Regions from separate parts of the Gilliamella sp. B3464 genome, predicted to be linked through region 1. Evidence: riboswitches for the same ligand, from Rfam matches in the RefSeq annotation. Region 1 holds a riboswitch; the other holds the start of a gene.
The links. Region 1 has a riboswitch for thiamine pyrophosphate ahead of thiM (hydroxyethylthiazole kinase). Riboswitches for the same ligand answer to the same signal wherever they lie in the genome.
Positions count from the first base shown of each region.

Region 2: it holds a riboswitch for thiamine pyrophosphate, as region 1 does, so the genes downstream of both, thiB (thiamine ABC transporter substrate binding subunit) here and thiM (hydroxyethylthiazole kinase) in region 1, are expected to answer to the same signal.

Region 1 covers NZ_JAFNOQ010000001.1:285,447-288,865, forward strand. The annotation lists gene trpS (tryptophan--tRNA ligase) at 1-534, shown strand, start outside; gene trkA (Trk system potassium transporter TrkA) at 611-2,014, shown strand; TPP riboswitch at 2,054-2,156, shown strand; gene thiM (hydroxyethylthiazole kinase) at 2,217-3,005, shown strand; gene thiE (thiamine phosphate synthase) at 3,015-3,419, shown strand, end outside.
Region 2 covers NZ_JAFNOQ010000004.1:19,687-23,105, forward strand. The annotation lists gene argS (arginine--tRNA ligase) at 1-538, opposite strand, end outside; gene J3U57_RS05450 (hypothetical protein) at 749-1,024, shown strand; gene J3U57_RS05455 (hypothetical protein) at 1,025-1,378, shown strand; TPP riboswitch at 1,422-1,530, shown strand; gene thiB (thiamine ABC transporter substrate binding subunit) at 1,570-2,568, shown strand; gene thiP (thiamine/thiamine pyrophosphate ABC transporter permease) at 2,586-3,419, shown strand, end outside.

The DNA.
Region 1 (3,419 bases):
GAGCTAACACGTGATATTGCTATGCGATTTAATGCACTTTATGGTGATGTTTTTACTGTACCAGAGCCATTTATTGCTAAAGTTGGTGCAAGAGTGATGTCATTACAAGAACCAACCAAAAAAATGTCTAAATCTGATGAAAACCGCAATAACGTGATCGGCCTACTTGAAAATCCAAAAGATGTGGAGAAAAAGATCAAACGTGCGATGACCGATTCTGACGAGCCACCAGTAGTTCGCTATGACTTAAAAAATAAAGTCGGCGTTTCTAATTTATTAGATATTTTAACTGGCGTTACAGGTAAACCGGTAGCAGAGCTTGAAAAAGAGTTTGAAGGAAAGATGTATGGTCATTTGAAAACGGAAGTAGCAACGCAAGTGATCGATATGTTAACAACATTACAAGCCCGTTATCATGAGTATCGCAACGATGAAAATTATCTATTTTCTATTATGCGTGAAGGCGCTGAAAAAGCGCGCGCTAAAGCCGAGCCGACCTTGAAAAAAGTATACGATGTAATCGGTTTTGTTTAATAGCGAGTCGAATAAATAGCGCAAATAAAGGGTAAACTTAAACAATATTAATTGACATAAGTACGCTTATCACAAGATGGCAAGCGTAGTAAAGTCATTTAACGATGATAGGTCTGTTATGAAGATTATTATTCTAGGTGCAGGACAAACCGGCAGCGCATTAGCTGAGTATCTGGTTACCGAAAAACAAAACGATGTTACTGTCGTTGATGAAGATCATGACAAACTGCAATCACTACAAGAACGCTTTGATTTACAAGTTATTTTAGGAAAATCTTCATACCCTCAGGTATTAGAAAGCGCCGGTGCCGAATCCGCTGATATGCTTGTTGCTGTAACCAATTCTGATGAAGTTAACATGATGGCCTGTCAAATTGGTCATGTCATGTTTAAAATACCGCAAAAAGTTGCCCGTATTCGAGCACCTGAATATAACGACGAAAAATATCCCTTCTTTAACAAAGATTGTATTAATATTGACCACATCATCGCACCCGAAAATTTAATCACTAATCATGTCAGCCGGTTAGTACAATATCCAGGCGCTTTACAATTTGCCTCTTTTTATGATAATCGTGTCTGTCTGGTTGCAGTCACTGCTTATTATGGCGGTGCATTAGTGGGCAGTGAATTATCTGAACTAAAAGAGCATTTACCGCATGTAGAAGCTCGAGTGGTTGCGATATATCGAAAAAATCGTTTTATTCGCCCAATCGGTTCAACCTTAATTGAAGCGGGTGATATGGTCTATTTTATTACCCCTCCGGTGAACATAAAAGCCGTAACAAGTGAATTACAACGCTTAGAAAAGCCCTATAAACGTATCATTATTAGTGGCGGAGGCGGTGTTGCTGTCGCTCTAGCCAAACGCTTAGAAAACGATTATCAAGTAAAGTTAATTGAACGTAATGCTCAACGAGCTGAGTTTATTGCTGAACAGTTGGTCAATACAACCGTATTACATGGCGAATCTTCAGACCAAGAACTCCTCTCACAAGAACAGGTAGAATTAACCGATCTCTTTATCGCTGTCACCAGTGATGATGAATCTAACATTATGTCATCAATGCTGGCTAAACGAATGGGCGCTAAAAAAGTGATTGTTTTGATTCAACGGCAAGCTTACCTAGAATTGATCAATGATAGTGTGATTGATATTGCTATTTCACCACAGCATGCCACAATCTCTGAGCTTTTAAGCCATGTAAGACAAACGGGTATCGTCAAAGTCGTTTCACTCAGACAAGGGGAATCCGAAATTATTGAAGTTGTGGCGAAAGGCAATAGTGATACATCAAAACTTGTTGGTAAAAATATCAATGGATTAAAATTACCTTCAGCTGCAACAATTGGTGCAGTAGTACGAGGTGAAGATGTGATTATTGTTAATACTGATTTAACTATTGAAGATAATGACCACTTAATCATCTTTTTACCTGATAGAAAAGCCATAACCGATATTGAAAGATTATTACAATAATCTTGTTTAAAACTGATACTCAGTTCATAATACACAAATTGTTTTGACTCGGGGTGTTTTTTGTTTGATACAAAAAACTGAGATTTTACCCGTTGAACCTGATCTGGATTATACCAGCGTAGGGAAGTCTAAGCCGTTAACCTTCTGATTGGCAAATTCTTCCTAACCTGTTATAAGTTGTATTAATCGTTAAGGAAAGAATATGTCAGAGATAAAAACCTTTCAGGCTGAGCACGCCACACCATTTATTCACCTTGTTAAGCAGCAACGCCCATTAGTGCATTGCATCACCAATGAGGTCGTGCAAAATTTTACCGCCAATATCTTACTGGCAATTGGTGCATCGCCAGCGATGATTATTGCCAAACAAGAAGTGAAATCATTTGTCGATATTGCCAATAGCTTATTAATTAATATTGGAACACTGCATAGCAATATTGCTGAAAGTATGCTGTTAGCTGCCGAACAAGCCCAACAAAGCCGAACACGCTGGGTGCTTGATCCGGTTGCCGTTGGACCTGCCTTAGCTTATCGCACTGATATCGCTCAACAATTATTAAAATACCAACCTACAGCGATTCGGGGTAATGCCTCTGAAATTTTAGCGCTAAATGGCGAACATTCTTCTTCTAAAGGTACCGATAGCCAAGATTCGACAACGGTTGCATTAACGGCAGCTCAACAATTGGCTCGTCGTTATCAAACCATTGTCGCCATGACAGGCGATATTGACTATATCACTGACGGCGAGAACACCTATCGCATTGCGGGTGGAGATATTGCATTAACGTCTGTTACCGGTACAGGTTGTTCATTATCCGCGATGGTTGCTGCGTTTATTGCTTGTGGTGCTGATAGTTTAGCTGCCACAGCCAGTGCTTGTTATATGATGAAAAAAGCTGGTGAGCGAGCCAATAAACAGCAAGGACTAGGCAGTTTTGCTGTGTCGCTTATCGATCAGCTTTCACTTTTTGTTGATGGTTCAAAATAGGGCAAGCAGATGAAAAAACAACTCGATTTAACCCTCTATTTAGTGCTCGATCCGCAATTGTGTGGCGGTATTCAAGGTATGCTTAATACCACCAAAATTGCCATCGAAAATGGTGTAACTACCGTACAATTAAGATCAGAACAAGAACTATCAGGTAAAGATTGGTATCATGCAGCTATGCAGCTCAAACACCTTTTAAAAGACACACCAGTACCGCTACTTATTAATGATCATGTCGATATCGCATTAGCGATAGACGCTGACGGCGTACATATTGGACAGCGTGATCTACCTGTTGCCGTTACTCGTCAATTAATCGGTGCAAATAAATGGCTCGGCTTTTCTGTTAGTAATCAACAACAACTTGATGCCGTTGAATGGCAATTGGTTGATTATTTGGGTATTGGGCCAATC
Region 2 (3,419 bases), on a different contig from region 1:
CATTTTCCATTTTTTCAAGATAGGCAATTAACATCCCAAATTGGGTTCCCCAATCTCCAACATGGTTGGCACGGATAACATTATGACCAAGAAAGCTTAATACTCGTACACTGGCATCACCAATAATGGTTGAGCGTAGATGACCGACGTGCATCTCTTTAGCAACATTGGGTGCCGAGTAATCAACCACAATAGTTTGAGGTTTGGCGGGTAAAGTAATATTGAGTTTATCACTACTTAGCGCGACTTCGTTTTGTTCAGCAATCCAACTATTTTTTAAGAAGATATTAATAAAACCCGGCCCAGCGATTTCCACTTTATCGGCAATATCATCAATATCAAGATGTTGTAAAACTTTTTCAGCTAATGCGCGTGGTGGCATTCCCAATTTTTTAGCAGTAGACATGATACCATTTGCTTGATAATCACCAAATTGAACTTTAGCGGATTGCTTGATTAAAGCGTCACAGTTTTTATCAGCACCGGCCATAATCATTGCTTGGGAAACACGTTGTGTTAATAGTTGTTGAATATTCACACTGAACCTAATCAATTAAAATAAAATGCCCAATATAATACTGATAAATTGATAAATTGTCACTGTGGGATTAGTTAAGGACAAGTAAATAGCTAATTTTTTTATAAACAAAAATTTTTTAATTTAAGGGTGATAGATAAACTTAACTATAAAATAGAAAAAAATAAAAAGAAAACATGTGCCAAAATTTATTTAACTAACTGATTGTCAATGCTTTTTGTCTTTTCAACTTTGGCATTTGCCCAAGACCATAACAATCAGCAAGAGCTCAAACTACCGATAACCTCCTCACAATTGATAAAATACTATAAATCAAATAATCATGGTGAAAATGTCCTTTTGGATAAGTATGCAAAACTCACTTGCCCTTTAAATGAGCAAGAGATTGATTTCCCGATCCAAAATACGTCCTATGAATTTATTCCCTTTCATGAAGGAATTCGTTATTACGAAGTAGGTGGTTTTATGCGGAATAATTGTCTTTAAGTGATTATTTATAATTGGTATGGGATATCTGATACCCCATTACTCAATATTCAACTAACTAGTTATGATGAACAAGGTAAATTGCTTGATGCGGTGCTTTTGGATAGTCAATATTCTTATGAGGATGTGAGTTGTTTTATTGAATTTTCGGTCAATAAGGATTTAACGATAAACCTAAAACATTATGTGACTGACTATTATGATGATGAACATGAACATGAATATGGTGATGAAGCTGGACTAATAAAAGATCCTAAACCGGAATTTTGTAAAGGAGAGCAGTATAAGATCAACACTGGTAAGTTTAAGTTAATTTATTCTAAAATGGCAAAGAAGTTTGAATGGCAACAGTGAGTAACAACTATTTACAATTAAGCCTTCACCGACTACACTAATGCTGTTCTCAACGGGGTGCCCTAATGGGCTGAGAGTGTTAGTTGTGTTAACATAACCCGTCGAACCTGAACTGGATCATGCCAGCGGAGGGATTTGAGTTATTATATCTGCTCAAACCTTTTGTCTTTTTCTTGCTATTTGGAGGCAAAATGTTTCGTCAATTGTTGTTATCAACTGTTCTATTTATATCATTGTTTTGGTCGCATTTTTCTGGCGCACAGCAACCGACTTTAACAATATATAGCTATAATTCGTTTATGTCGGAGTGGGGGCCTGGAGAAGCTATCAAACAGGGTTTTGAAGCTCAATGTCATTGTCAGCTAGAAGTAATTACGTTAGGTGATGGTGTTTCAATTTTAAATCGTATTCAGCTTGAAGGTGATAAAACCAATGCTGATGTTGTTTTAGGGTTGGATAATAATCTACTTGAGCAAGCAAAATTAACGAATATTTTTATTCCACATCAGATCGACAAACCCGATAATCTCTATACTGACTGGTGGGATAATGAGTTTATGCCATATGACTTCGGTTATTTTGCCTTTATTTATAATAAACAGAAGATAAAAAATCCACCGCGATCTATGCAACAGTTAGTTGACAATAAAGATCATTGGAAAATCATTTATCAAGATCCTAGAACTAGCACGCCTGGATTAGGTTTGCTGCTGTGGGTTAAAAAAGTTTATGGTGATGATGCTGCGCAAGCATGGCAAAAAATAGCTAAAAATACCGTAACAGTAACAAAAGGTTGGAGCGAATCTTACGGCATGTTTTTGAAAAATGAAGCAGATTTAGTATTAAGTTACAGCACTTCCCCTGTTGCACATATAATTTCTGATAACGATCATCGTTTTGCTGCCGCCATTTTTGATGAGGGGCATTATCGTCAAGTTGAAGTGGCTGCCATTGTAAAATATACACAACAACCAGAGTTAGCTCGCCAATTTTTACATTATTTATTAACACCCGAGATTCAACGTCAATTTGCTGAAAAAAATGTCATGTATCCAATTATAAAAACCGATTTGCCAGCAGCTTATCAACAGATTGATACAGTGAAAAAAGCCCTTGAATTTGATGCAAAGCAAGTTGAATTAAATCAGAAATCGTGGGTGCGTGAATGGCAAGTTGCTGTCAGTAAATAATGTCATCGGAACGAATATTGAAATTTCAATCCTTAATTCCAGGTATCAGTGCTGTTGGTTTGATTTTGCTCATATTAGGCACGGCACTTATTGCGCTTTGGGGATTTGCAATTCGAACCGATAATATAAGCATCTATTTTGATCATTATTTACTGCATATTATTTGGGTAACAGTTTTGCAAGCTGGTTTATCAACTTGTTTAGCCATCATATTGGCAGTATTGATGGCGAAAGCATTAGCTATGGTAGACTTTCCATGTCAAGGATTACTCATCAAAATAATGCCGGTTACCTTTATTTTACCGACTTTAGTTGTGGTTACTGGTTTGCTTTCAGTGTATGGTCAGCATGGTATCGTTTCGTTAATTTTTCAATTTTTGAATCTACCAATTGAATTATCAATTTATGGTTTGAAAGGTATATTATTAGCCCATGTGTTTTTAAATTTTCCTTATGCTTGTTGTTTGTTTTATCAATCCTTAAAAAGTGTTCCTATCGAACAAAAACAGTTAGCTGCTCAGTTAAATTTTTCTGCTTTTACTTTTTTTAAGTTAGTTGAATGGCCATTATTGCGTCGACAAATCTTACCAATGGCAGCACTGATTTTTATGTTATGTTTTTCAAGTTTTGCAATCGTGTTAGCTCTTGGCGGCGGGCCAAAATATACCACTATTGAGGTAGCAATATATCAGTCGATCCGTGATTTTGATCTTATACAAGCCGTGTTACTTTCTTTTTTGCAACTAATTTGTTGTATTGGTTTTCTTATCATCATGCAAAGAATAAATCGAATCAAAAAAATGCATATTCGATTTGTTCATCAAACTTATCAAGTTCCGATTCCTTACTAT